One region of the Streptomyces sp. NPDC059454 genome, then DNA from elsewhere that is predicted to be linked to it. Evidence: riboswitches for the same ligand, from Rfam matches in the RefSeq annotation. Region 1 holds a riboswitch; each other region holds the start of a gene.
The links. Region 1 has a riboswitch for cyclic di-AMP ahead of ACFXAE_RS16795 (M23 family metallopeptidase). Riboswitches for the same ligand answer to the same signal wherever they lie in the genome.

Region 1 (7,135 bases):
CCGCGAGGAGCTGCCCCGGCTGCACGCCCTGGTCCAGCGCGGCCGGGAGAACGGCATCGCGGTCCGCGAACTGTGCGGCGCGCAGATCGCGGAGTACGAGCCGGAGGTCGACGGACTGGCGGCCATCCACGTCGGCACCACCGGCGTCTGCGACTTCACCGCGGTGGCCCGTCGGCTCGCGGAAGCGTCGCAGGCGGCAGGCGCGGAGATCCGCTACGGAGCCCGGGTGATACGCGTCGACCGCCGCCCCGACCGGGGAGTCGCCGTCCTGACGGCCGGCGGTGACGTCGTCCGCGGCCGGGTGCTGGTGAACTGCGCGGGTCTGCACTGCGACGAGATCGCCCGCCGCACCGGCGACGAGCCCGGCGCCCGCATCGTGCCGTTCCGCGGCGAGTACTACGAACTGGCCCGGCCGGAACTGGTGCGGGGCCTGGTCTACCCGGTGCCCGACCCGGCGTTCCCCTTCCTCGGCGTCCACCTCACCCGGGGCGTCGACGGCGGCGTCCACGTCGGGCCCAACGCGGTCCCGGCACTGGCCCGCGAGGGCTACGACCGGCGCACGGTGCGTCCGCGCGAGCTGGCGGCGACCCTTGCCTGGCCGGGCTCCTGGCGGCTGGCCCGCCGCCACTGGCGGTACGGCACCGGCGAACTGCACCGCTCGCTGTCCAGGGAGGCCTTCACCCGGGCCGTACGCCGGCTGCTGCCCGCGGTGCGGGAGGACGACCTGGTGCCGGCGGCGGCCGGGGTGCGGGCCCAGGCGGTGCTGCGGGACGGCACCCTGGCCGACGACTTCCTGATCCAGGAGACCACCCGCGCGGTCCACGTGCTGAACGCCCCCTCACCGGCGGCGACGGCATCCCTGCCGATCGGCCGCGAGGTCGCGCGGCGGGCACTGGCGGCGCTGGAGACAGCGGGGCGCTGAGGGCACGGCGGCCGTTTCCCGCGCCCCCGTAAAATCGACAGCATTGTGTCTGACTCCGTGAACGTCTCCGAAGCCCCGCACCCGGCGCACACACCCGGTGTGCCGATCCCCCACACCCGGACCAAGGGGGAGCCCCGGTTCCCGGACGGGCCGAAGGCCGATCCCGCCGGATCGCACTTCGAGCGGCGGATCCGGAGCTTCCAGCCGCGGCGCAGCCGGGTGACCGCCGGACAGGCGGACGCCCTGCAGCGGCTGTGGCCCGCCTGGGGCTTCGACATCGACGGCAGCCGGCGCCTCGACCTCGCGGAGTTCTTCGGCAACGACCACCCCGTCGTCCTGGAGATCGGCTTCGGCATGGGCGAGGCGACCGCGCGGATGGCCGCCGCCGACCCGGCCACCAACATCCTCGCCGTGGACGTCCACACACCCGGCCAGGGCAATCTGCTCAACCTCGCCGACCGGCTCGGACTGACCAACGTACGGGTGGGCAACGGTGACGCGATCATCCTGCTGCGCGAGATGCTCGCCCCCGGCTCGCTCGGCGGGCTGCGCGTCTACTTCCCCGACCCCTGGCCGAAGAAGCGGCACCACAAGCGGCGGCTGATCCAGCCGGAGTTCCTCACCCTCGCCGCGACCCGCCTCGCGCCGGGGGCGGTGCTGCACTGCGCCACCGACTGGGAGCCGTACGCGGAGCAGATGCTGGACGTGCTCACCGCACACCCCGGCTTCGAGAACACCCGGGCGGACGGCGGTTTCGCGCCGCGTCCCGCCTTCCGGCCGCTCACCCGTTTCGAGGGGCAGGGACTGGAGAAGGGTCATGTCGTGAACGACGTGCTCTTCCGCCGCGTATCGCGGGACGAGCAGGCAGCAGACCGAGCCTGATACAGCCCCGCCTCGTTAGGGTCGATCCCGTGGCCACCAGCCCTCCGTACCCGACGCCTCCCGGCGCCGCCCCCGGTGGAGCGCCGCGGCCTGCGCACTGGTGGCAGCGGCCCTGGGTGCGGTACGGGGCGCTGATCACGCTGCTCACGCTCTCCGGGCTGGTCATCCTCGCGCTGGTCAGGGAGCAGACCGGGACGCGGGGGTTCCTGGTCGGGCTCGGTCTCGCCGTCCTGCCCGTGCCGCTGCTCGTCGCCGCCTTCCGGTGGCTGGACCGGGTCGAGCCGGGACCCTGGCGGAACCTGCTGTTCTCCTTCGCCTGGGGTGCCTGTGCGGCGGCGCTGATGGCGATCGTCGCGAACAGCTTCGCCACCCGGTGGATAGCGACGGCGACCGCCGACCCGGCCGGCGCCGACACCCTGGGCTCGACCGTCATAGCGCCGGTGGTGGAGGAGTCCGCGAAGGCCGCGGCCGTCCTGCTGGTGTTCCTGTTCCGCAGACGCGACTTCACCGGGATCATCGACGGCGTGGTGATAGCCGGGGTCACCGCCACCGGCTTCGCGTTCACCGAGAACATCCTCTACCTCGGCACCGCCTTCGGCACCGACCGGCTCACCGGCGACAGCGGCATCGCCTCGGTCACCGCGGCGACCTTCTTCGTCCGCATCGTCATGTCGCCTTTCGCGCATCCCCTGTTCACCGTGCTCACCGGGATCGGCTTCGGCGTCGCCGCGCTGTCCACGGACCGGCAGCGGGCCCGGCGCGTACTGCTGCCGCTGTGCGGACTGCTCCTCGCGATGGGCATGCACGCGCTGTGGAACGGCTCCTCGGCACTCGGCCGGTACGGCTTCCTCGCGGTGTACGCGGCGTTCATGGTGCCGGTGTTCGGGCTGCTGACCTGGCTGGTGGTGTGGACGCGGCAGCGGGAGCTGCGGACCGTGCGGGCGGAGCTGCCCGCGTACGTGGCCGCCGGATGGCTCGACGCGACGGAGCCGTTCGCACTGGGCTCGATGCGGGCGCGGCGCGTCGCCCGGCAGTACGCGCGCCGCCGCGGCGGGAAGGCGGCGGCGCGGTCGGTCGCCGCGTACGAGGCGTACGCGACGTCGCTGGCGTTCCTGCGGCACCGGGGGCGGCTCGGGCGGGCGGGGCCGGACTTCGTCACGCGGGAGCGGGAGCTGCTGCTGGAGCTGTGGCACCGGCGGGGAGCGGCCCGGCCGGCCCTGGAGCACGCGGCCCGTGTCACCGCGCCCCGGGTCCCGGTCGCCGCGGCGCCGTGGGCGGTGTACGGCGGGTACGGGAATCCGTCGTACGGGCACCCGTCGTACGGGCACCCGTACACCGCGTACGACTCGGACGCCCGCCGGTCCTGACGGGTCCGCACCGCCCCGGAGAACACCTGACCGGCAGCCCTGACGTCGGGGGGTCGTCGTCGGGACTGCCGGGGTTCAGGAAGCGGCGGGGCTCAGGGGGTGAGGCCCTTGTCGCGCAGCCACGCCATCGGGTCGATGCCCGAGGCGGAGCCGCCGGGGTGGACCTCCAGGTGGAGGTGGGCCCCGGTGGAGTTGCCGGTGGAGCCGACGCGGCCGATCACATCGCCGGTGTTGACCTTCTGGCCGACGCTGACGCTGATGGAGGACTGGTGGGCGTACCAGATCTCGGTGCCGTCGTCGAGCGTGAGCACGGTCTTGTAGCCGTAGGAGCCGTCATAGCCGGCGGAGGTGATCGTGCCGGTGTGGACGGCCTTGATCAGCGTGCCCGTGGGGGCGGCGAAGTCGAGGCCGGTGTGCTGGCCGGAGGACCAGTAGGCGCCGGCCTGACCGAAGGTCGAGGTGATGGTGTACGAGGAGGTCGGCAGCGCGTACTGCTTGGCCAGCTCGGCGAGGCGCTCGGCCTCGGCCTTCTGCCTGGCCTCCTCCTCCGCCTTCTCCTTGGCGGCCTCGGCCTTGGCCTTGGCCTCCTTCTCCGCCTTGGCGGCGGCCTCGGCGGCCTGCTTCTCGGCGGCGGCGACGGCCTCGGCCTGGGCCTTGCTCTCGGCCTGGTCCTGCTGCTGCTCGACCTGCGCCATGATCCGGGCGCGCAGTGCCTCACCGGCGTCGGCGGCGCCCTGCTCGGTGTCGACGGTGGTCATGCCGAGGGTGCTGAGGGGGGTGGACGATCCCTCGGGGGTTTCCTCGTCGGAGATGAGGGAACCCACATTGGGGAGGTCGGGCACGGAGATCGAGACCGGCGGCTTGCCGGTCTGGGCGCTGGCCATGCCGCCGGCACCGACGGCCGCGATGACGCCGACGCCCAGGACGGTGGAGCTGCGGGCGAGTCCCCCGCCGCGCTGCTTGGAGACGCGATGCCGGCCGCGCACGGGGCGAAGGGACTCCGCGGTGGGGTTCCACTCCTCGAAAGGGCCCTCGTCGGTGTGGCCGGCGCCGTAGGCGAAGGTGTCGCTCGGCTTGAACGGGGCCTCGGGGGCAGGCGGGTTGGACGCCACGTGGGCGCGCTCCTTTCCTTCCGTCTTCGCCTACCGGGTTAGCTGACGGGTTCGGAGCGGGAAGGTCTCCTACGCGCGTATACGCGCCGTGTTGCCACGGCGGTATCCGCGTGATTCACCCCATGGTGGTGGTTCCCCGGTTCCCTTGCGGGATTCGGCGCGTGCGCACGGAGCCGACTTCTGTGACGGCTGGGACGACCGCGCTGCGTTATCGAACGTTAATAGACGCGAGGGCCTGATTCCAAGCTGTTCCTCTTGATCATTAACGATTTCCACGGGGACTTAAGCGCCACGAGCGGCCAAAAACGGGCGAGTTGACCGCGCCCCGAACCCCGGACGGTTTCTGACCGTGCGTCAATTGTCATGCGCTGCGGGGTGGATCGCTCACGTTGAGTGAGAACGGGGAGCGGGGGAACGGGGAGCGGGGGAACGGGAAACACCGAGGGCCGGAATCCTTTGGATTCCGGCCCTCGGCCTTCAGTAGCGGGGACAGGATTTGAACCTGCGACCTCTGGGTTATGAGCCCAGCGAGCTACCGAGCTGCTCCACCCCGCGTCGTTGAAACCAGTGTACGCCATCCGCGGGACATGGCGCACACCCATTACGGGCGGCCCGGTTTCAGCCGCCGAGCAGGTGGCCGTTGGGGGCCTTGGCGCGGTCCTCGTGCTCCGGCAGGACGACGACGACGGCGCCTCCGGCCGCCAGTACCGCGCTGCCGTCGGCTCCCGGCACGAACGTGTCCGGCTCGCGCCAGGCCGTGACCACCCGCCGTACCCCCGCGTCCAGGATCAGCCGGGCGCAGGGCGCCGGCCGGGACGCGCGGCGGGCGCAGGGTTCCAGGCTGGAGTACACGGTGGCGCCGGCGAGCCGGGGGTCCGTGGGATCGGCCTTGGCGAGCGCGGCCTCCTCCGCGTGCACCACCGGGTCGGCGCCCTCCCGGGAGTGGCCGCGCGCCAGCTCCGTACCGTCGGCGGCCACCACGACCGCGCCCACGCTGAACGCCGTCTTGGAGGGCGGGCACTCGGCGGCCAGCTCGCAGGCGAGGGCCAGCCAGTGGTGGTCGGCGGCGGAGGGCAGCGGGCCGGTGCCAGGGGCGGTGGGCTCGTAGCGCATCAGGACGACGTCGCCGATCGGGCGGGTTTCCACCAGCCGCAGCCGGCCGCCCTGGTAGGAGCCGGGGCCGAAGAGGCGGGGGGCCTCCGGGGCGCCGACGAACAGCGGGGCGAGGACCAGCTGGAGCTCGTCGGCCAGTCCTTCGGTGAGGAGCTGGGTGTGGATCGTGCCGCCGCCCTCGACCATGAGCCGCCGGACCCCGCGCTCGGCGTGCAGGTGCTCAAGGAGCCGCCGCCAGTCGAGTTCGGTGCCGAGCGGGACGACGTCGGCGGCGAGACCGAGGGCGTGGGCGCGCCCGGCGCCCTCGTCGGTCGTGTAGAGGACCTTCTCGCCGCCGGTGTGCCAGAACCGGGCCGCCGGGTCCAGGTCGCCGGAGCCGCTGACGGTGACCTTGAGCGGGTACTCGGCCCGGCCCCCGGCGAGGCGGGCGGCGCGCCGCTCGGGCGAGTTGACCAGCAGCCGGGGGTTGTCGGCGCGGATCGTGCCGGCGCCGACCAGGATGGCGTCCACGGATGCCCGTACCTCGTCGACCCGGTCGAAGTCGGCCGGGCTCGACAGCAGCAGCCGCTCGGGGCCGGTGTCGTCCAGGTGGCCGTCGAGGGAGACGGCGGCGGACAGCAGGACGTACGGGTGGGGCATCGGTTCCTACTCCCAGGGGGCGGGCGGGCCTGCGGGGGTCCAGTCTGACAACGGGCGCGACCGGCCCGGGTACCGGTTCAGGGCTCGATCAGCCCCACGCGGATGGCGTACCGGGTGAGTTCCAGGCGGTCCTTCAGGCCGAGCTTGGCCAGCAGGTTGGCGCGGTGCCGCTCCACGGTCCTGGGGCTGATGACGAGGAGACCGGCGATCTGCTGCGAGGTGTGGCCCTCGGCGACCAGCTTCAGGATCTCCTCCTCCCGGTCGGTGATCGCCTTGGACGGCAGGGTGCGGCCCTCCCGCACGAGGTCGAGGTAGTGGTGGATGAGGGCGTTGACGGCGCCTGGGTAGAGGAACGGCTCGCCGCGCATGGTGGCGTGGCAGGCCTCGACGAGGTCGCGGTCGGCGACGGACTTCAGGACGTAGCCGGAGGCCCCGGCGGCGAGGGCCTCGAAGAAGAACTGCTCGTTGTCGTACATGGTCAGGATGAGGACGCGCGTCTCCGGCAGGTCCCGGGAGATCTCACGGGCCGCCTGAAGACCGGTCCGGCGGGGCATCGCGATGTCGAGAATGGCCAGGTCGGGGCGGTGCTCACGGGCCTGTTCGAGGGCTTCGGCACCGTCGGCGGCCTCGGCGGCGACGGTCAGATCCGGTTCGCCGTCGAGGATGAGGCGAACCCCCCGGCGGACCAGCGCGTGGTCGTCGGCGAGCAGGATGCGGGTGGGGGCCGGGTCGGTCATGTGTCAGCGTTTCCGGTCGGGGGACGTCGGTCACGGGGGCGGGGCGTGCGCGGATTCCCGTACGGGGACGAGGGCGTGTGCGGGGAAACGGGCCGGGACGGGAACGGCCAGGCGTACCTCGGTGCCGCCGCCGGCGGCGTGGTCCACGGTCAGCCGGGCGCCGACCAGCAGGGCGCGCTCCCGCATCCCGCGGATGCCGGCGCCCTCCTGGGCAACGCCGATGCCGCGGCCGTCGTCGCGGACGCGGAGTTCGACACCGCCGGGCACGCGGTGCAGGGCGAGCTCGGCGCGGCGGGCCCCGGCGTGGCGGACGGTGTTGGTGAGGCCCTCCTGGGCGACCCGGTAGATGACCAGTTCCGTCTC
Region 2 (7,135 bases), on a different contig from region 1:
CGTCCTCCAGCACGGCCTTGGAGTCGAGCAGTTCGGCGCGCAGCTGCCTGGTGGTCAGGGTGTCGAGCTGGGCGTGGGTGACCGTGTGGCTGCCGATCTCCATGCCGGAACGTTCCAGCTGCACCGCCCGGTCCAGGGTCATCATCGGGGCGGGCGGCAGCAGACTGCGGCCGCCCGGGGTGACGGCGCCGGTGGTGAGGTACGCGGTCGCGGGCAGCGCGCGCCCGGCCAGGGCGTCGGCGGTGGGGCCGGGCAGGTCGGCGAAGCCGTCGTCGAAGGTGAGCAGCACCGGCCGGGGCGGCAGGGGGGACCGCCCGGCGAGATGCCCGGCGAGGGTACTGATGGTGACGGGCGTGCGGCCGCTGTCCACGACGGCGTCGAGATGAGCGGCGAACTCCTTGGGCGTGACGGTGAACTCGGCGATCCAGTCCGGCGGATCGTCCATGACGGCGTGGTAGAGGAAGACGGGTATGGCCGGGTTCATCTCGTCCCCCGTCCCGTGGCGTTCACCGACGCCCGCCGCGCCCGCAGGTAACCGAGCGGTCCGTACACCATCCCCCTGCGCTGCAGCCGCGACAGCCGGCGTGGCCATGGATGGGTGCGGGTGTCGTGCGCGCCCGGCGCACCGCCGCCGGCGTCCGCCTCGCGCACCTCGGTCAGCGCGCGGGCGTGCGCGAGGCCGCGCGGCAGCCGGGCGAGGAACGCCGGCAGCAGCGCGGGCCGGTTGACCAGGAGCGCGGTGAGGTAGGCGGTGAGGCCGGCGCCGTAGCCGTACGCCTGGGTCTCCAGGTCGGCCCAGGTCTCCCGGTGGTGGTGCCACACCAGCGCGTACGGCGTGTAGTGCAGCCGGTGTCCCTGGGCGAGGACGCGGACGAAGCCGTACAGGTCGTCGCCGCCCCGGGCGGGCGTGCCGGCGCCGGTGGCCGGGTCGAAGCCGCCGACGGCACGCAGCACCTCCGTGCGGAAGGCCATGTTCGCGCCGGAGCCGAAGCGGCCCGCGGTGAAGGGGAACAGCGGCTCGTCGCGGGGCGGGTCCCCCGGGTCGTACGTCGTCGGCGTGAAGCCCTTGGCGAAGCCGCCGTGGCTCTCCAGCAGGACCTGGGCCGGAGTGCGCAGCCGGGCGGGCAGGATCAGGCCGGTGGCGCAGCCGAGCCGGGGGTCGGCGGCGAAGGGCGCGGTCAGTTCGGTGAGCCAGCGGGGGTCGGCGACCACGTCGTCGTCGGTGAACGCGACGACCTCGCCCCGGACTTCCGTCAGCCCTCTGTTGTGCGCGACGGCGAGTCCGGGCACCGGCTCGCACACGTACCGCACCCGCTCGCCGTACTTGCGTTCCACCAGCTCACGGGTCTCGTCGGTCACGGGCGCGTTGTCGACGACGACGACCTCGAACCGCGGATGCTCCTGGGCGAGCAGGGAGTCCAGGGCCCGGGCGAGCTGCCCGGCCCGCTCCCGGGTGGCCACGACGACCGAGGCGTACGGCGGCTCCCCGCCGCCCCTCACCTCCACGGCCCCCGGCACCGCTTCGGAGGCCGCCTCCGTCAGCACCGCCCGCGGGTCCGCGTCCTCCGGTACCTGTACCAGCAAGGTCCCCACCGGGCGGCCTGCCCGTCTGACCAGCAGGAAAACCTCTCCGTGGGTCACCGGCGGGCTGCCCGGGCCGGGTCTCAGCACGGCCTCGGCACCGTCCAGGTCCAGTTCGGCGACCTGCACCGCGCCGATGGCCAGGAACCGCCGTATCTCCTCCTGCGTACGCGCTCTTCGGAACACCTGTCCCCCTCCTCACGCCTCACGACTCACGGCCGGCGCAGCCGTGCCGCGCCCTTCAGGGCCCGCGCCGCCAGCGCCGCCAGGCGCGGACGGGCGCGGACGAAGCCGTGCGCGCGGCGCGCGGGCGCGCGGCTCAGCCAGTGCAGCGCGGCGCCCGTGCCCGGACGGGTCACCGCCCCCTCGTAGACGGCGAGTTCGCCGGTCTTCAGCGAGTCCTTGTACACGGCCGGACCGCGCCCCATGTCGAGCATCCCGATGCCCTCGGCCGCCGCCGCCTCGGCCATCCGCAGATGCAGCACGAGACCGGGCGAGTACTTCGCGAACTCCGGGTCGTACGCCGGGAACCAGCAGGCCAGGACGGACGCCGACCGCAGCCCGAAGTGCGCGGCGACGGGGCGGTTCCCGGCGTACAGGACCGACAGCGTGCCCGTGCACTGGGCGGCCCGGGTCTCGGCGAGCCGGCCCACGAGCCGGGCGATCCACTCCCGCGCGAACCGGTCGCGCCGCCCGGTCCTGCGGTACTGCGCCGACTTCCACTCCATCAGCGCGCGCAGCGCGGCCGGGTCGCGTTCGTCGAAGACGAACCGCACGGCTCCGGCCTGGCGGCCCAGCCTGCGCTCCTTGGCCAGTGTGGTCTTCAGGAACTTGGGCGACCGGGTGCGCAGCACCGACTCGTACGTCTCGTAGCCCTTCTCCACGTCGATGACGTACGTGGCGTGCTCCTCGGCCGCGTACGGCGCGAACAACCGCTGGCCCGCCTCCAGGTTGTCGAAGGCGAAGCTCGACACCGAGCAGCCCCGCAGCAGTTCACCCGCCTCCGGGACGACACCTGGGGCCAGGACCGCGCCCTGGCAGTCCGACACTCCGAGCCCGATCGCCCGGCCCTGCCCCAACACACCCCGCTCGTACGGCAGGAAGCCCGCCGGTTGTGCGCCCGCGTACAGCACGGCGACCCGGGCCCGCGGGCGCACCCGGGCCGCGGTGATGCTGAACTCCGGTTCCATGAAGGGGTTGCGCGGTGCGTCCGCCGCGGCGCGCAGCTCCCGCCAGCGCTCCCGTTCCCCCTCGCCGAGCTCCTCGGGCCTCAGCACGCGCATGCGTCCACTGCTCACCTGACCCCCCGATCAAGTCCCCCCTGGACTCTTGGAAGGTACCGCCCGGGACCAGGTGGACGGTAGATAGCGGACCATGTTCTTGCCAAACGGGGAAAGAGTCCTGAACCGGTCCTTACCCGGCACCGAGAGAAGGGGAACCACACCGAAAGCGAGCGCAAACGGGCACGGTGAATCGGACCGTCGAGTTGTCCGTATTCTCTGATCATGGCCGCACCCACCGATTGCTCGCTCATCGCCACCGACCTGGACGGGACGCTGCTGCGCGGCGACGACACCCTCTCCGACCGGTCCCTCGCCGCGCTCGCGCGGGCGGGGCGGGCCGGTGCGCAGCACCTCGTGGTGACGGGGCGCCCGGCCCCCAGAGTGCGGCCGCTCCTGGACGACCTCGGCTGCACGGGGCTCGCGGTGTGCGGACAGGGCGCGCAGGTGTACGACGCCGGTGCGGACCGGCTGCTGTGGTCCGTGACGCTGGACCGGGAACTGGCGGAGACCGCGCTCGGCAAGATCGAGGCCGAGGTGGGGGAGGTGTACGCCGCGGTCGACCAGGACGGGGTCGACGGGCTGACGCTGATCGAGCCCGGCTATCTGATGCCGCACCCGACCCTGCCCGCGGTGCGGGTCGAGCGGCGCGGGGAGCTGTGGGACCGGCCGATCAGCAAGGTGCTGCTGCGCCATCCGGACCTGTCCGACGACGCGTTGGCGGCGGCGGCCCGGTCGGTGGTCGGTTCGCTGGCCACGGTCACCATGTCGGGGCCGGGCACCGTGGAGCTCCAGCCGTGCGGGGTGACCAAGGCGACCGGCCTTGCGCTGGCCGCCGAACACCTGGGGCTGAGCCCGGCGCGGACGATCGCCTTCGGCGACATGCCGAACGACATCCCCATGTTCGACTGGGCGGCCCACGGCGTCGCCATGGCCAACGCGCATCCCGAGCTGAAGGCGGTGGCGGACGAGGTCACCGCGTCGAACGAGGACGACGGCGTGGCCGTCGTCCTCGAGCGACTGTTCGGCGGGGCGATGACGCTCGCCCGTCAGCGGGTGGCTCAGTACGCGCCGAAGACGTTGTCGATGGAGCCGTAGCGGTCGGCGGCGTAGTTGCAGGCCGCCGTGATGTTCGCGACCGGGTCGTACGGGTCGAAGGCGGTGCCGGGCACGTGGTAGGCCGCGAAGGTCGGGTCGATGACCTGCAGCAGGCCCTTCGACGGGGTACCGGCGGCGGCGTTGGAGTCCCAGTTGTTGATGGCGTACGGGTTGCCGGAGGACTCGCGCATGATGTTGCGGTGGATGGCGTCGTAGCTGCCCGGGATGCCGTGCTGCGCCATGACGTCCAGCGACTCGCGGATCCAGCCGTCGAGGTTGTCCGGGTACGCCGTCACGGAGGCGGCGGTCGTCGTCGGCTCGGTGGTGGCCGCGGAGGCACTGGTCGCGCCGAACAGCGGCAGGGCGACCACGGCGACGCCGGCGACGGCGAGGGAGCGGGCGAGGCGGCGGCGGTGCTGACCGAAAGCAGGCATGTCTGGGTTCCTCTCCTACGCCTGCGAGGTGAGCTGTCGGGTTCGGGCGGGAGAGTGCCCGGCCGTGCCCCTGCGGGCATGGCTTCACCCCTAGCCGTTCCGGCACGTGTCCGGCCCGGCGGCTTACCTGGGTCCCCCGCTCCTGCCGTTCTGAGTGATCGTCGTGGGTTGATCCGGGCGGCGGCAGGATTAGGCGTCCACCCGGCAGGCCCGGAACGTATGCGAGAGCACATGTCGGGAACAAGTGCGGACATCACACAAGGCGCCGTTTGATCTTGCAATGGGGCTTTTGGGATGCTTGATCCTTTGCAGGTGCCAAGGGTCAACTCGGCGCTGTGGGAAGGCTGGAGGCGGGTGGCGGCGGGTGGCGGCCGGTGGCGGGGGTGGTGGATCGCGCGTGACCCACTTCACCGGGGATTCCCTCTGGGTACATTTCTCACCAAGGGGAATTCACTCGGTATTTGCGGCAAATCGGACGTCAGGGCGGGCGGGGTGATCCGCGCGGTGGGCCGCGGCCCGGAAGGCGGGCCGGGGCCGGGTCGAGGAGTGGATTGCCGCGTCCGGGAAAGGCGAGGAATGTCCGTTGTTATCAACCGATCAAAATCACTCCGTTCCTGATCCTCTGCAGCCCTGCCGGTAACCCCGGGCGCTGGCGGTGATCGAAACGTGACCGGATACGCTGACTTGAGTGAAGGCAGCGACCTATCGACATTCCGTGTAATCGCCAGTGGACACCAGCAGACAGGAGACCCCTCGTGACCGTCGTCGGGCCGTTCGGGCTGAGCGTGCGGGACCAGGCTCTGGAAGCCGATGTCCAGGCCGGAATGACGGCTGTCGAGGAAGGGCTGCTCGAGGCCACCAAGAGTGAGGTCCCCTTCATCACCGGGGCCGCCCAGCACCTGGTGCGGGCCGGTGGCAAGAGGTTCCGTCCGCTGCTGGTGATGCTCGCCGCCCAGTTCGGCGACCCCTACGCGCCCGGTGTCGTGCCCTCCGCCGTGGTGGTGGAGCTCACCCACCTGGCCACGCTGTACCACGACGACGTGATGGACGAGGCCGAGGTGCGGCGCGGGGTCGACAGCGCGAACGCCCGCTGGGGCAACTCCGTCGCGGTCCTCACCGGCGACTTCCTCTTCGCGCGGGCCTCGCACATCCTGGCCGACCTCGGTCCTGAGGCCGTGCGGGTGCAGGCCGAGGCGTTCGAGCGGCTGGTCACCGGGCAGATCCTGGAGACCGCGGGACCGCAGGACGGCCGCGACCCGGTCGACCACTACCTCGACGTGCTCGGCGGCAAGACCGGCTCGCTGGTCGCCGTCGCCTGCCGGTTCGGCGCGATGATGTCCGGGGCCGAGGAGACGGTCGTGGACGTGCTGACCCAGTACGGCGAGCGGCTCGGCGTCGCCTTCCAGCTCGCCGACGACGTCCTGGACATCGCCTCCGACTCCCACGAGTCCGGCAAGACCCCCGGCACCGACCTGCGCGAGGGCATCGCCACCCTGCCCGTGCTGCGGCTGCGCGAACGGGCGGCCCGGCTGGGTCTCGCCGACGACATCGCCCTGTGCGAGCTGCTCGACTCCGACCTCACCGACGACGTCCGGCACGCCGAGGCGCTGCGGCTGCTGCGCGCCCACCCCGCGCTGGAGCAGGCCCGCCGGGACACCGTGCGGTACGCCGAGGAGGCGCGCGCGGCGCTGGCCCCGCTGCCGGAGTGCGAGGCGAAGACGGCACTCGTGCAGCTGTGCGACGCGGTGGTGCACCGCGCGGGCTGAACCGGCCCGGACTCCCCGTGACCCCTACGGGGCGGGGGAGGAAACCGCCCCGCGTGTCATACCCCAGCAGTACGTGGAGTTGCGTCCGGGGTCTGACGAATCCGCCTGCCGGATTTGGTCAGATGGACCACGACGGACAACACCACTTCTCACCGATTCGGGTGAGAATGGCGGCTCAGGGTGAGACTGGTGCGAGGTCACGAGACGAAAAGCCGCCGCCGACTACGGAGGTAGGGCACACATGGCACCGTACGAATCCGACGACATGACGACCGCGGGGGAGGCCGACGAGCCGCGCACGCGACGGCGCAGGGCCGCGCGGTACGTCGTCCCGGTCACCGTGATGGGAGTGGCGGCCGCGACCATCGGTCTCGTCCCCGCGATCGCCGACTCCGGCGACCCCGACCTGCCGGAGATCACCGCCGCGCAGCTGATAGAGAAGATCGCGAAGTCGGACGTCGAGCAGCTGTCCGGCACCGTGAAGATCACTACGGACCTCGGTCTGCCGAACCTCGGCGGACTGGAGAGCGGCCTCACGTCCGGCGCCATGGGGCAGGGCGAGGACGGCGGCTCCTCGGCCGACCCGTCCGCCAAGCTCACCGAACTGGCGTCCGGCACGCACACCCTGCGCGTCGCGACCGACGGCCCGGACCGGCAGAAGGTGTCGCTCCTGGAGAACGCCGCCGAGTACAGCCTGATCCACAACGGCGAGGACGTCTGGGGCTACGACAGCGCGTCCAACGAGGTCTACCACGGCACCGTCGACGAGTCCGGCGAGGAGCGGGAGCAGCAGCCCCCGGCCACCCCGAAGGACTTCGCCGAGGAGGCGCTGAAGTCGGTCGACGACACCACGTCCGTGACGGTCGACGGCACCGCCCAGGTGGCCGGCCGGGACGCGTACAAGCTGGTCGTCAAGCCCAGGCAGTCCGGCTCCACGGTCGGCGCGATCAGCATCGCGGTCGACCACAGGACCGGC
Region 3 (7,135 bases), on a different contig from region 1:
TTGGGCTTGGGGTCCCCGAAGTCGATCGTCGCCTCCGTGTTCGCCCCCGTGCCCTTCACCGCGACCACCGTGCCGAGGCCGAACTGGTCGTGGGTGACCCGGTCCCCGACCACCAGCGACACCGCGGGCTTGTCCGCGGCCCGCCGGGTGGCGAAACCGGAGGCGCCCGACGCCGGACCGGACGACGCGGGCGCGCCGGCCCCCGTCCGCTTCCACTCCAGATGGGCGGCCGGGATCTCCTCCAGGAAGCGCGAGGGCGGGTTGTAGGACGGCTGGCCCCACGCGCTGCGCAGCGTCGACCTGGTCAGGTACAGCCGCTCACGCGCGCGCGTGATGCCGACGTACGCCAGGCGCCGTTCCTCCTCCAGCTCCTTGGTCTGGCCGAGGGCGCGCATGTGCGGGAAGACGCCGTCCTCCATGCCGGTGAGGAAGACGACCGGGAACTCCAGGCCCTTGGCGGTGTGCAGGGTCATCAGGGTGATGACTCCGGAGCCGTCCTCGTCCTCGTCGGGGATCTGGTCGGAGTCGGCGACCAGGGCGACCTGCTCCAGGAAGTCGGACAGCGCCACCGACTCGCCCTCGCCGCGCTCCTGCTCGAACTCCAGGGCGACGGACGCGAGTTCCTGGAGGTTCTCGATCCGGGTCTCGTCCTGCGGGTCGGTGGATGCCTGCAACTCGGCAAGATAACCGGTGCGTTCGAGGATCGCCTCCAGAACCGTCGCCGGGCCCGCCCCGGACTCGACGACCGTACGCAGGTCCTCCATCAGCGTGTTGAACCGCTTGACCGCGTTCGACGACCGCGCGGCCATGCCGTACGCCTCGTCGACGCGCTTCAGCGCCTGCGGGAAGCTGATCCTCTCGCGCTGGGCGAGGGCGTCGATCATGGCCTCCGCACGGTCGCCGATGCCCCGCTTGGGGACGTTGAGGATGCGGCGCAGCGGCACCGAGTCCTCGGGGTTGGCGAGCACCCGCAGATAGGACAGGACGTCCCGGACCTCCTTGCGCTCGTAGAAGCGGACGCCGCCGACGACCTTGTAGGGCAGGCCAACGCGGATGAAGATCTCCTCGAAGACACGGGACTGGGCGTTGGTGCGGTAGAAGACGGCGACGTCACCCGCCTTCGCCTCGCCCGCGTCCGTGAGGCGGTCTATCTCGTCGGCGACGAACTGGGCCTCGTCGTGCTCGGTGTCCGCGACGTACCCGGTGATCCGCGCGCCCGTGCCGGCGTTGGTCCACAGGTTCTTGGGGCGGCGGGACTCGTTGCGCTCGATGACGGCGTTGGCCGCGCTCAGGATGGTCTGCGTGGAGCGGTAGTTCTGCTCCAGCAGGATCGTGGTCGCGTCCGGGTAGTCCTCCTCGAACTGGAGGATGTTGCGGATCGTCGCGCCGCGGAAGGCGTAGATCGACTGGTCGGCGTCACCCACCACGCACAGCTCGGCGGGCGGTACGTCGGCGGGGTGCCCGGAGGTGCCGACAAGCTCACGCACCAGGGCGTACTGGGCGTGGTTGGTGTCCTGGTACTCGTCGACCATGACGTGCCGGAAGCGGCGGCGGTAGTGCTCGGCGACGTCCGGGAAGGCGCGGAGCAGGTTGACCGTCGTCATGATCAGATCGTCGAAGTCGAGGGCGTTCGCCTCGCGCAGGCGTGACTGGTACATGGCGTAGGCCTGGGCGAGGGTCTTCTCGAAACCGTCGGCGGCCCGGGCGGCGAAGTCCTCCTCGTCGATCAGCTCGTTCTTCAGATTGCTGATCCTGGCGCTGAAGGACTTCGGCGGGAAGCGCTTGGGGTCGAGGTCGAGGTCCCGGCAGACCAGGGCCATCAGACGCTTGGAGTCGGCGGCGTCGTAGATCGAGAACGACGACGTGAAGCCGAGCTTCTTGCTCTCGCGGCGCAGGATGCGCACGCACGCGCTGTGGAACGTCATGACCCACATGGCGCCCGCGCGCGGGCCGACGAGCTGCTCGACGCGCTCCTTCATCTCACCCGCGGCCTTGTTGGTGAAGGTGATCGCGAGGATCTGGCCCGGGTGGACGTGCCGCTCGGCCAGCAGGTGGGCGATGCGGTGGGTGAGCACGCGGGTCTTGCCGGAGCCGGCGCCGGCCACGATGAGCAGCGGGGAGCCGGAGTGGGCGACGGCGGCGCGCTGGTTGTCGTTGAGCCCTTCGAGGAGCGCGGCGGCGTCGATCACCGGGCGCGGGGCGCCGTCGCGGTAGTGGGTGTCCCTGTCCGGCGGCACGTCGAACCTCCCGCCGAACAGGTCGTCCGGGATCTGCTCCGGTACGTGCTCGTCCTCGGGTGGTGGCGGGGGCTCCTCCGCGGGGCCCCGCCGGGCCTGGAGGTCTGCCAGGAAGCTGTCGTCAAAGAGGCTGCTCATCGCTCTCCGAGTCTAGGGCGCTCCACCGACAACCCGGGGCCGCCCCGGGAACATCCCCGGATTCCGGCAGCCGGGGCAGAACACGCACCCTCCAGAACCATCATCTCACCCTGCGTGACGCCACACGCAAGGTCACGAAAATGTATCGGGCATATCACCCATCAACCTTCACAGGGACCACACCAGTTGGCTACGGTGCGGGCGGGCCGTGCGACCCCCACCGGCGAACCTCGCCGGGCCGCGCGGCCTCCGCCGAGTCCGTCACTGCCGATCACGGCAGCCGGAGCCGGGGACCCACCGAAACCTTGGGGTGAATCGGCCCACTCCCTCGCGGAGCGGCCGTAGGGCAACCCTTCCAAGCACCCGCCCGAACCCGACAGCTAACCCGGTAGGCGGAGCACTGGAAGGAGTCGCCTCCCTTGGCGTCGCACCGCAAGTCGCGCATCCCCGGCACGCGCGTGGCAGGCATACGGACCCCGGCCCTCGCCACGGCCGCGCTGACCTCCGTGGCCCTGCTGTCCCAGACGGCCACCGCCGCCCCCTCCGACGACGGCAGGCCGAGCCTGGAGGAGGTCGAGAAGAAGGTCGACGACCTCTACCGCCAGGCGGAGTCGGCGACCGAGAAGTACAACGCGGCCAAGGAGAAGACCGCGAAGCAGCGCAAGCAGGTCGGCACCCTCCTCGACGACGTGGCCAAGCGCACCCAGAAGCTCAACGACGCGCGGGAGGAGCTGGGCACCTTCGCCGCCGCCCAGTACCGGACCGGTTCCGGTGTCCCCGACACCGCGACCTTCCTGCTCGCGGACACCCCGCAGGACTTCTTCGACCGGTCCCAGCTGATGGACCGGATGACCGGCCGCCAGAAGGAAGCGGTCGACGACTACGTCACCCAGCAGTCCGAGACGATGAAGAAGCGCCAGGAGGCCACCGAGAGCCTCGAGACGCTCACCGAGTCCCAGGGCGACCTGAAGACGGCCAAGGCCACCGTCCAGAAGAAGCTCGCCGACGCCCGCGCGCTGATGTCGAAGCTGACCGCCGAGGAGAAGGCACGGCTCGCGGCGATCGAGAAGAAGAAGCAGAAGGAGGCCGCCCGCAAGGCCGCCGAGCTCGCCCGGCAGCAGGCGGAGCAGCAGAAGGCCCAGGAGGAGGCCGCCGCCGCTCAGCAGGACGACGGCACGTCGGGCAGCTCCTCGGGGTCCTCCGGCTCGGCCACCACGCCGTCCACCGACTCCTCATACGCCACCAAGGCCGAGAAGGCCCTCGCCTTCGCCCGCGCGCAGATCGGCAAGCCGTACGTCTGGGGCGCCACCGGCCCCGGCTCCTACGACTGCTCAGGCCTCACCCAGGCCGCGTGGAAGGCCGCCGGCGTCACCGTCCCGCGCACCACCTACGACCAGGTCGACGCGGGCACGACGGTCCCCGTCTCCCAGGCCCTCCCCGGTGACCTGGTCTTCTTCTACGACGATGTCACCCACGTGGGCATCTACATCGGCAACGGGATGATGATCCACGCGCCGAAGCCCGGCACGTACGTCCGCGAGGAGTCGATCTTCTACGACGGCGAGTCCTCGATCCACAGCGTGGTGCGCCCCGCCTGACCTGCTCGGGGGACGGAGCCCGGCGCCCCTGCACGCGGCGCCGGGCGGAGGCGATCAGGTCCACAGCACCGCGATGAAGACATTCGTCACGGTCAGCAGGCCGACCAGGCCGAACAGGCCCTTGTCCACCCTCTCCTCGTCCCGCTTCACATAGACCAGGCCGAGGATCACGATCAGCAGGGCCAGCTTCACGCCGATCTTGATGTTGTCGACGGAGTAGTCCTGGGCCTGGTTGAGGCCGACCAGGACCACACCGGTGACCAGCATCGTCAGCGCACCGTGCAGCATCGCGGGGACGAACCGGGCGGTGCCCGCGCCCATCGCCTTCATCTGGGTGAGGAAACCGCCGAGGAGCGACGCGATGCCGATGATGTGCAGACCGACGAAGAGGTGGATGAGTACGTCCATGAGGCCGGAGCCTAGCCATAGCCGCCGCGTAGCACTCCGGCGCCCTCATCCGTCCTTCCTCCGGCACATCGGTCATCACCCTGAGCGAAGACGACGAAGCCGGAGCAGGGCCCCTGCCACTTGTGGTCCCCCGACGGGTCCGCTCACGCCACTTCCGCACAACCCGCCACCGGAGCCGCGCGGCTCCCGGCGAGATGCCCTTCGCAGGCGCCACGCGCGTGGTCCGAACGGCCCGCTCAGACCAGCCGCCGCGCCGTCGCCCAGCGGGTCAGTTCGTGGCGGTTGGACAGCTGGAGCTTGCGCAGGACCGCCGAGACGTGGGACTCGACCGTCTTCACCGAGATGAACAGCTGCTTGGCGATCTCCTTGTAGGCGTAGCCCCGGGCGATCAGCCGTAGTACCTCCCGCTCGCGCTGGGTGAGGCGGTCCATGTCCTCGTCGACCGGCGGGGCGTCGGTCGAGGCGAAGGCGTCCAGGACGAAGCCGGCCAGACGCGGCGAGAAGACCGCGTCCCCCTCCTGCACCCGGAAGATCGAGTCGACCAGGTCGGTCCCGGTGATCGTCTTGGTCACGTATCCGCGGGCACCGCCCCGGATCACCCCGATCACGTCCTCCGCCGCGTCCGACACGGACAGGGCAAGGAAACGGACCGGCTGCTCGGCGTCACCCATCAACGGGGCACAGCGGCGCAGCACCTCGACACCGCCGCCACCGGGCAGGTGCACGTCGAGCAGGACCACCTCGGGCCGGGTGGCGGTGATGACCGTGACCGCCTGGTCGACGTCGGCGGCCTCGCCGACCACCTCGACACCGGTCTGCTCGGTCTGCCCGATCTCCGCCTGGACGCCCGTGCGGAACATGCGGTGGTCGTCGACGAGGACGACGCGCACATGACGCCCGGCGGTACCGGCGGCCGATTCCGCGGACTCGGCTCCCTGTGCCGCTCCCGTCGTTCCGTTCACCTCGGTCGGCTCGCTCATGACGTCTTCTCCGCCCTTTCCATCTCCAGCTCGACCTCCGTGCCGCCGTCCGGCACCGCGCGCAGCCGCGCCGTGCCGCCGTAGCGCTCCATGCGGCCGATGATCGATTCTCTGACGCCCATGCGGTCGGCGGGTATCGAGTCCAGGTCGAAGCCGGGGCCGCGGTCCCGGACGGACACGAAGACCGTCCTTCCCTCGACTTCGGCGTAGACCTGCACCGCGCCTCCCTCGCCACCGTACTTGGCGGCATTGACCATCGCTTCGCGCGCGGCCTGCATCTGTGCACCGATTCTCTCGTCGAGCGGGCAGTCGCCGACGACCACGACCTCGAGGGGGACACCGTGCTTGTCCTCCACCTCGGCGGCGTTGCGCTTCACCGCCTCGGCGAGCGTGGTGGGTTCGTCGTCCTCGTCCTTGCCGTTGCCCTCCGGCTTGTAGAGCCAGGCGCGCAGGTCGCGCTCCTGGGCCCGGGCCAGGCGACGCACCTCGCCCGCGTTGTCCGCGTTGCGCTGGATCAGGGTGAGGGTGTGCAGCACCGAGTCGTGGACATGGGCGGCGACCTCCGCGCGTTCCTGGGCCCGGATGCGCATCAGGCGCTCCTCGGAGAGGTCCTGTGTCATGCGCACGAGGTAGGGGCCTGCGAGGAGGGTGATGCCGACGAGGACCGCGAGGGCCGCCTGGAGCACCGAGCCGAGGTGGCTGCCGGAGCCCCGCAGGACGAAGATGCCCGAGGCCCCCGCCGTCACCAGGAGCACACCGGCCACGGCCCGCAGCAGCGTGACCGTGCGCCGGCGGCGGCCGACCTCCATCCAGCGGGCCCGGCGGGCGTTGTCCGCCTGCCGCCAGACCAGGGCGACGCCCGCACCGACCAGCACGGTCGGCCAGAGGTAGGCCCTGGCGCCGTTGGTCAGGTTCACATTGCCCACGAAGATCATGGCCACCACGACCATGAGGAGCAGGGCGACGATCTGGCCCTTGTCCGGTTTCCGGGTGACGAGTCTGCGCCGGCCGTCCGGCGAGGTCTCCGTCGTCACCAGGGAGGGCGGCTTCTGCGCGTCCACCCCGCCGACGCCCAGCGGTACGAAGAACCAGAACGCGGCGTACAGCAGCGCACCGAGACCGTCGGCCATGAACAGACCGACGAAGACGAGACGTACCCAGATCACGGGCAGCCCGAGGTGTCCCGCGAGCCCTCGCGCCACACCACCGAGCCAGCGTCCGTCGCTGCTGCGGTAGAGCTTGCGCGGCGGCCGCGGCTCGGCTACGGGCGCTGCTGCGGCTTCCGACATGCCACTGATGGTCACACGCCCGAAGTACCGGAGCATCAGGGTCGGCCCCGGAGACTCCCCTGATCTCCACGGGCCGGGACCGCCGAACGCTCCCCCGGCCTCCTTCGGGGGCCGATATCAGGGTCCGGCCAGGGTCGTACCGACTGCCGCCGCGGCGGCTCGCCCGTCACCATGGACCCATGACCGATCACCAGCACGCCGCGACGGATCCGGGACCCGTCTCCGCCCCGGGGGGAGCGGCCGACCCGCCACCGGAGCGGGCCGACGACAGCGGACGCCTCCGGCGCGACCGCCGGCACCAGATGCTCGGCGGGGTGTGCGCGGGGCTCGGCCGGCAGTGCGACATGGACCCGGTGATCTTCCGGATCACGCTCGCGGTCCTGTCCGCCACCGGCGGCATCGGCCTCATCTTCTACGGCTTCACCTGGCTCTTCGTCCCGTACGAGGACGACGAGGAGAACGAGATCCGCCGGCTGCTGACCGGC
Region 4 (7,135 bases), on a different contig from region 1:
AGCAGGTCGCAGGTCTCGGCGGTGCCGAGGGCGAGGCCCTGCCCGCGCGAGAGCAGTCCGTCGACGAGGGCGGCGGCGCCCCGCTGGTCGATGTCGTCGTACTCGGGCACCTTGCCGGGCTCGGCGGCGTCCCGCCGCCACTGCGCGTACGCGACGGCCTGGGCGAGCGCCCGGACGGCACGCTCGGAAGCGGGGTAGGCGGGGATGAGGTGGGCGCCCTCGGGGAGCGGCGGGGCCGTCGCGGAAGCGGCGTCCGCCCGGGGCTGTGGCGCCGGGACCGCCGGGGCCTGCGGGGCCGTGCTGGTGGCGGCCGACAGGGCCGCCGCGAGGCCGCCGAGTTCCACGTGGACCACCAGGACGGGTTTGGACGGGGTCGCGGCGGCGGCCGAGCGCAGGGCCTGGGCCAGGGCCGCGTCGCCGACCGAGCCCTCCCCCACCGCCGGGATCGCCGTCACGACGACCGCGTCGCTCGTGTCGTCGGCCAGCGCGCGGGAGAGCGCCGCGTGGAAGTCCGCCGCCGAGGCGGCGGTGGTGAGGTCCAGCGGGGCATGCGGACGCAGCCCTTCGGCGAGGCAGGCGTCGTAGGTGAGCAGGCCCAGGGACTCGGAGTTGCCGAGGATCGCCACCCGGGGCCCGGCCGGCAGGGGCTGGCGGGCGAGCAGCAGGCCCGCGTCGACCAGTTCGGTGATGGTGTCCACGCGGATCACCCCGGCCTGCCGCAGCAGCGCGGACACCGTCGCGTGGGGCAGCCGGGTCGCCCGTACGGCGTGCCCCCGGGGACCCGCTCCATGGCGTGCGCCCTGGACCACGACCAGCGGCTTCGCCGCCGCGGTCCGGCGGGCGAGGCGGGTGAACTTGCGGGGGTTGCCGATGGACTCCAGGTACATCAGGACGACGTCGGTGTCGGGGTCCTCGTACCAGTACTGCAGGACGTCGTTGCCGGAGACGTCTGCCCGGTTGCCGGACGACACGAAGGTGGACACGCCCGTGACGCCGGTGACGCCGCCGCCGCGCCGGTGCAGGCGGGACAGCAGGGCGACGCCGATGGCGCCGGACTGGGCGAACAGTCCGATCCGGCCCGGGCGGGGCATCTGGGGGGCGAGCGAGGCGTTCAGCCGTACGTCCGGGGAGGTGTTGATGACGCCGAAGGCGTTCGGGCCGATGATCCGCATGCCGTACGAGCGCGCCTGCCGTACGAGGGCGCGCTGGCGGTCGCGGCCCCCGGGGCCGGACTCGGCGTAGCCGGCGGAGACGACGACGAGCCCCTGCACGCCGTGCTCGCCGCACTCGGTGACGACTTCGGGGACGCGCTCGGCGGGCACCGCGACGACCGCGAGGTCGACGGGCCCGTCGATGTCCCGCACCGAGCGGAACGCGGCCACCCCGCCGAGCTCCTTCTCCCCCTCCCCCAACGCCTTGTTCACCGCGTAGAGCCGGCCGGTGAAGCCGGTGTTCCGGAGATTGTCGAGGACGCTGCGGCCCACGCCGCCGGGTGTGCGGCCGGCCCCTACGACGGCCACCGAGCCGGGGGCGAGCAGCCGCTGCACGGAGCGCGCCTCGGCACGCTGTTCGCGCGCGTACTGCACGGCCATGGAACGGTCGGTGGGTTCGAGGTCGAACTCCAGGCGGACCACGCCGTCCTCGAAGCTGCGCTTCTGGGTGTACCCGGCGTCGGTGAACACCTTGATCATCTTGGTGTTGGCGGGCAGCACCTCGGCCGCGAACCGGCGGATGCCGCGCTCGCGCGCGACGGCACCGATGTGTTCGAGGAGGGCGGAGGCTACGCCCCGGCCCTGGTGGGCGTCCTGTACGAGGAAGGCGACCTCGGCCTCGTCGGCCGGCGCCGAGGCGGGCGTCCCGTCGGCGCCGATGCGGTCGTAGCGTACGGTGGCGATGAACTCGCCGCCGATGGTGGCCGCGAGTCCCACCCGGTCCACGAAGTCGTGGTGCGTGAAGCGGTGGACGTCCTTGGCGGACAGGCGAGGGTAGGGCGCGAAGAAGCGGTAGTACTTCGACTCGTCCGACACCTGCTCGTAGAAGCTGACCAGGCGCTCGGCGTCATCAACGGTGATGGGGCGGATGCGCGCGGTGCCGCCGTCGCGCAGCACCACGTCGGCCTCCCAGTGGGCGGGATACTCGTGCCGGTCCGACGAGATCTGCATGGGCCCCAGACTACGGCTCGCGTACGACAACGGCGCGAGGCAGTCTGTGGTGGACGACAGCCGGGCCGAGGCCGCGGTCCGGCTGTCGCCGGGAGCGGGAGCGGATGCCACTTCGGGCACGCTCCGGTACACGCTCCGGGCACGCTTCACGATGTGGGAAACTGGTCTAGACAACCCTGAACACCGAAGGGCAGCAACACATGGCTGAGCGCCGCGTCAACGTCGGCTGGGCCGAGGGCCTCCACGCCCGCCCCGCTTCCATCTTCGTCCGAGCCGCCACGGCCACAGGCGTCCCGGTGACGATCGCCAAGGCCGGGGGCGACCCCGTCAACGCGGCCTCCATGCTGGCTGTGCTGGGCCTGGGCGCCCAGGGCGGCGAGGAGATCGTCCTCGCGTCCGACGCCGAGGGCGCCGACGCCGCCCTGGACCGGCTGGCGAAGCTGGTCTCCGAGGGTCTCGAGGAGCTCCCCGAGACCGTCTGAGCACGTATGGGGTGCGGGAATGTCTCCTCACCGACACGCACCGCAACCGAAAGGCCCGCCCGGACCACCGGGCGGGCCTTTTGCTTTTCCCTTTACGGGCAGCAGAGATAACCCCCGAGAAATGAACCCTCTTTGTATACGGCACCTGTGTTAATGCCGAAGGCTCGGCATGTTTACAGGATGTTGCGAGTTCCTCACACGGTCCGCGCGGCCGGCGCCGGAGACGAAACGCAGGCGGTGCCCGGCGCTCGCGCGCTCGGTGTGCAGTGCCGTGACGGACCGCGCGCGGTCACCGTCGCCGCGCGCCACGGCGTCCACGATCGCGCCGTGCTCCGCCCAGTACCCGACCGGGTCGGGCGGCCCCTCGGTGGTGTACATCCAGGCGATCTTGTGCCGCAGCTGGGTCAGCGTCGAGGTCAGTGCCGGGCTGCCGGTGGCTTGGGCGAGCGTCTCGTGAAACCAGCCGCTCAGGGAGCGCAGGTCGTCGCTGCTGCCCTGGCGGGCGCGTTCCTGCCCCAGCCGGACCAGGCCGCGCAGCACCTTCAGATGGGCCTCGGTGCGGCGCTGGGCCGCGCGGGAGGCGCCGAGCGGCTCGAGGAGCATGCGCATCTCCAGCAGGTCGGCGGCCTCCTGCTCGGTGGGTTCCGCGACGCACGCGCCCGCGTGCCGCCGGGTCACCACGAATCCCTCGGCCTCCAGCGTGCGCAGCGCCTCCCGGACGGGGACGCGGGAGACACCGTAACGGCGGGCGAGTACTTCCTCGGTGAGCCGGCCGCCGCGCTCGTGGACACCCGCGACGATGTCGTCCCGGATCGCCGTGCACACCGAGTGCGCGGGAATACGCATGACCGACCTCCGGCTTAATCCCCGTGAAACGTCGACGATTGACGTGTGTTCCGTGACTCTATTCCAATCAGCGGGAATTCACGACGGCGGACCGGAATCCATGCATATTTTTTGGACAGGCCCCCGGAAACACCGATGCCCCGGCTCGGGGAGCCGGGGCATCGGGAAGCGGTCGGGTCAGAGGTTCACCCCGTGCGCACGGAGGTAGGCGACGGGATCGAGGTCGGAGCCGTACTCGGCGGTCGTACGGGCCTCGAAGTGCAGATGCGCGCCCGTGACGTTGCCGGTGGCGCCGGAGACGCCTATCTGCTGCCCGGCGGCGACCTGCTGGCCCACGGAGACGCCGATGGACGACAGGTGACCGTACTGGGTGTACGTACCGTCGTGCATCTTGATGACGACCTGGTTGCCGTACGAGCCGCCCCAGCCGGCCTCGACGACGGTGCCGATGCCGACCGACTGGACGGGGGTGCCGCTCGCGGCGTGGAAGTCGACACCGGTGTGGCTGCCGGAGGACCACAGCGAGCTGCCGGCCTGGTAACTGGTCGAGACGTACGAGCCGGGGATCGGGGAGACGAAGGTGTTGAGGCGCTCACGCTCGGCCTCACGCGCGGCGCGCTCCTTCTCCGCGCGGGCCTCCTCCGCCGCCTTGGCGGCCTTCTCGCGCGCGGTCTCCTCGGCGGCCTTCCGTGCGGCGGCCTCGGCCGCCTCCCGGGCGGCCTCGTGCTGGGCGGCCGCCTGGGCGTCGATCCGGTCGGCGACCGCGTCGCCCAGGGTGACGACGGGCGTGAGGCCGGTCTGCGCGGCGGCGGGTTCGGCGGCGAGTGCGGGAGCCGCGAGGGAACCGACGACGCCGGTGGTGGTGAGCGCCGCGACGCCCGCCGCGCGGGCGGTGCCGCGCTGCGTCCGGCTGGGACGACGGTGCTTGCCCGGGGCGCGGGTGAACGCCATGTACAGGCTGGTCCTTTCCTTCCCTCTCGCCTACCGGGTTAGCTGACGGGTTCGGAGCAGGAAGGTCTCCTACGGACCCCCTCGCGACACGCGCGGGCGTCCGATTCACCCCAGGGACTGCACGGGTCCCCGGCTCCCCTGGCTCGCGCCGTACGGGGACTCGGCGATGGCTGTCCGGTGCCGCGGATGCGGCGCACTGCCCGACGAACAGCCCGGATGACGCTAAGCGGGCCGTCCCCCCGTCCTCAAACGAATCCCGGTTTTTGTAGCGCATCCCACAGGGCAGACAGGCAACTTCCGCCCCGATTCGGGCACAAGCGGGCCCTGGTGACCTTCGTGTCACCAGGGCCCCACGCGCGCGTGCGCCTTCGCGGCTCCTACTCGGCCGCCACGACGGTGACTTCACCGATCCCGAGGGCCTCGACGGGCGCCTTGATCTGCGCCGCGTCACCGACGAGGACGGTCACCAGACGGTCCACCGGGAAGGCGTTCACGACGGCCGCGGTGGCCTCCACGGTGCCGGTCGCGGCCAACTGCCGGTACAAGTCGGCCTGGTAGTGGTCGGGCAGGTGCTGCTCGACCTGGTCGGCCAGGGTGCTCGCGACCGCCGCGGCGGTCTCGTACTTGAGCGGCGCCACACCCACGAGGTTCTGCACGGCGACATCGCGTTCGTCGTCGGTGAGCCCTTCCGCGGCGAGCGTGCGCAGCACCGTCCACAGGTCCTCGAGGGCGGGGCCGGTGTTCGGGGTGTCGACGGAGCCGCTGATGGCCAGCATCGCCGCACCCGTGCCGTCCGGGGCGGACCGCAGGATCTGCCCGAACGCCCGGACGCCGTAGGTGTAGCCCTTCTCCTCACGCAGCACGCGGTCCAGGCGGGACGTGAGGGTGCCGCCCAGGCAGTACGTGCCGAGCACCTGCGCGGGCCACACGCGGTCGTGCCGGTCGGGGCCGATACGGCCGATCAGCAGCTGCGTCTGGACGGCGCCGGGACGGTCCACGATCACGACGCGGCCGGTGTCGTCGGCGACCACCGGGGGGACGGGCCGCGGCTGTGCCGAGGAGCCGGTCCAGGAGCCCAGTGTGTCGCCGAGCAGCGCGTCCAGGTCGATGCCGGTGAGGTCACCGACGACCACGGCGGTGGCCGTGGCGGGGCGGACGTGCTTCTCGTAGAAGGCGCGTACGGCCGCGGAGTCGATGCCGGTGACCGTCTCCTCGGTGCCCTGGCGCGGACGCGACATGCGCGCACTCGCCGGGAACAGCTCCTTGGAGAGCTCCTTGGCGGCGCGGCGGGAGGGGTTGGCCAGCTCGTGCGGGATCTCGTCGAGGCGGTTGCGGACCAGCCGCTCGACCTCGCTGTCGGCGAACGCGGGCGCCCTGAGGGCGTCGGCGATCAGACCGAGTCCCTTGGTGAGCCGCGAGGCCGGGACCTCCAGGCTGAGGCGGACGCCGGGGTGGTCGGCGTACGCGTCCAGGGTGCCGCCGCAGCGCTCCAGCTCGGCCGCGAACTCCTCGGCGGAGTGCTTGTCGGTGCCCTCGGAGAAGGCCCGCGCCATGATCGTGGCGACACCGTCGAGACCGGCCGGCTCGGCCTCCAGCGGCGCGTCGAGGAGCACCTCGACGGCGACGACCTGCTGGCCGGGGCGGTGGCAGCGCAGCACGGTCAGACCGTTGTCGAGCGTGCCGCGCTCGGGGGCCGGGAAGGCCCAGGGCTTGGCGTCGCCCGCCTGCGGCTGCGGGTGGAAGTCCATCGTGGCGAGCTCGGTCACTTCGCCGCCTCCTCGTTCTCGTCGGTGCCGGCGGCCGCGGCGGCTTCCCCGGTGTCCTCTGCCTCGGCGGCGACCGGCTCGTAGACGAGCACCGCGCGGTTGTCGGGGCGCAGGCGCGCCTTGGCGACCTCCTGCACCTCCTCCGCCGTCACCTCCAGGACGCGCTGTACGGCGGTCAGGGCGAGCTGCGGGTCGCCGAACAGGACGGCGTACCGGCACAGTTCGTCGGCCCGGCCCGCGACCGTGCCGAGCCGGTCGAGCCACTCGCGCTCCAACTGGGCCTGCGCGCGTTCCATCTCCTCGGCCGTGGGGCCCTGCTCGGCGAACCGGGCGAGCTCCTCGTCGATGGCGGTCTCGATGACCGGCACCTCCACGTCGCCGGACGTCTTCACGTCCAGCCAGCCCAGGGAGGGCGTCCCGGCCAGCCGCAGCAGGCCGAAGTTGGCGGCCACGGCCGTGCGGTCACGCCGTACCAGCCGGTTGTAGAGCCGCGAGGACTCGCCACCGCCGAGGACGGTGAGCGCCAGGTCGGCGGCGTCGCACGCGCGCGTGCCGTCCTCGGGCAGGCGGTAGGCGGCCATCAGCGCACGCGCGGGGACCTCCTCCTCCACGATCTCGCGCAGCTCCCCGCCCATGACGTCGGGCAGCGAGCCGTCGCGGGGCGCGGGCTTGCCGTCGTGGCCCGGAATGGAGCCGAAGTACTTCTCGATCCAGGCGAGCGTCCGCTCCGGGTCGATGTCGCCGACGACGGAGAGCACGGCGTTGTTCGGCGCGTAGTAGGTGCGGAAGAACCGGCGGGCGTCCTCCAGGGTGGCCGCGTCCAGGTCCGCCATCGAGCCGATGGGCGTGTGGTGGTACGGGTGGCCCTCCGGGTAGGCGAGGGCGGTCAGCTTCTCGAAGGCCGTGCCGTAGGGGACGTTGTCGTAGC

Region 2: linked by a shared signal. The riboswitch ahead of ACFXAE_RS07285 (transglycosylase SLT domain-containing protein) and the one ahead of ACFXAE_RS16795 (M23 family metallopeptidase) in region 1 are both predicted to bind cyclic di-AMP.
Region 3: linked by a shared signal. The riboswitch ahead of ACFXAE_RS02075 (NlpC/P60 family protein) and the one ahead of ACFXAE_RS16795 (M23 family metallopeptidase) in region 1 are both predicted to bind cyclic di-AMP.
Region 4: linked by a shared signal. The riboswitch ahead of ACFXAE_RS11085 (M23 family metallopeptidase) and the one ahead of ACFXAE_RS16795 (M23 family metallopeptidase) in region 1 are both predicted to bind cyclic di-AMP.

The regions. Positions count from the first base shown of each region.
Region 1 is NZ_JBHYVC010000021.1:12,064-19,198, forward strand. It holds gene lhgO (L-2-hydroxyglutarate oxidase) at 1-922, shown strand, start outside; gene trmB (tRNA (guanosine(46)-N7)-methyltransferase TrmB) at 968-1,804, shown strand; gene ACFXAE_RS16790 (PrsW family intramembrane metalloprotease) at 1,834-3,171, shown strand; gene ACFXAE_RS16795 (M23 family metallopeptidase) at 3,264-4,283, opposite strand; cyclic di-AMP (ydaO/yuaA leader) riboswitch at 4,296-4,453, opposite strand; tRNA gene ACFXAE_RS16800 (tRNA-Met) at 4,765-4,838, opposite strand; gene ACFXAE_RS16805 (dihydrofolate reductase family protein) at 4,902-6,035, opposite strand; gene ACFXAE_RS16810 (response regulator) at 6,113-6,772, opposite strand; gene ACFXAE_RS16815 (HAMP domain-containing sensor histidine kinase) at 6,803-7,135, opposite strand, start outside.
Region 2 is NZ_JBHYVC010000007.1:104,550-111,684, forward strand. It holds gene ACFXAE_RS07265 (polysaccharide deacetylase family protein) at 1-484, opposite strand, end outside; gene ACFXAE_RS07270 (glycosyltransferase) at 481-1,767, opposite strand; gene ACFXAE_RS07275 (GNAT family N-acetyltransferase) at 1,794-2,864, opposite strand; gene ACFXAE_RS07280 (HAD family hydrolase) at 3,087-3,959, shown strand; gene ACFXAE_RS07285 (transglycosylase SLT domain-containing protein) at 3,923-4,393, opposite strand; cyclic di-AMP (ydaO/yuaA leader) riboswitch at 4,399-4,567, opposite strand; gene ACFXAE_RS07290 (polyprenyl synthetase family protein) at 5,149-6,159, shown strand; gene ACFXAE_RS07295 (outer membrane lipoprotein carrier protein LolA) at 6,401-7,135, shown strand, end outside.
Region 3 is NZ_JBHYVC010000002.1:154,324-161,458, forward strand. It holds gene pcrA (DNA helicase PcrA) at 1-2,375, opposite strand, end outside; cyclic di-AMP (ydaO/yuaA leader) riboswitch at 2,631-2,787, shown strand; gene ACFXAE_RS02075 (NlpC/P60 family protein) at 2,795-3,973, shown strand; gene ACFXAE_RS02080 (hypothetical protein) at 4,028-4,381, opposite strand; gene ACFXAE_RS02085 (LuxR C-terminal-related transcriptional regulator) at 4,618-5,361, opposite strand; gene ACFXAE_RS02090 (PspC domain-containing protein) at 5,358-6,650, opposite strand; gene ACFXAE_RS02095 (PspC domain-containing protein) at 6,830-7,135, shown strand, end outside.
Region 4 is NZ_JBHYVC010000011.1:121,911-129,045, forward strand. It holds gene ACFXAE_RS11070 (GNAT family N-acetyltransferase) at 1-2,162, opposite strand, end outside; gene ACFXAE_RS11075 (HPr family phosphocarrier protein) at 2,363-2,644, shown strand; gene ACFXAE_RS11080 (GntR family transcriptional regulator) at 2,795-3,490, opposite strand; gene ACFXAE_RS11085 (M23 family metallopeptidase) at 3,668-4,441, opposite strand; cyclic di-AMP (ydaO/yuaA leader) riboswitch at 4,454-4,617, opposite strand; gene ACFXAE_RS11090 (M16 family metallopeptidase) at 4,819-6,207, opposite strand; gene ACFXAE_RS11095 (M16 family metallopeptidase) at 6,204-7,135, opposite strand, start outside.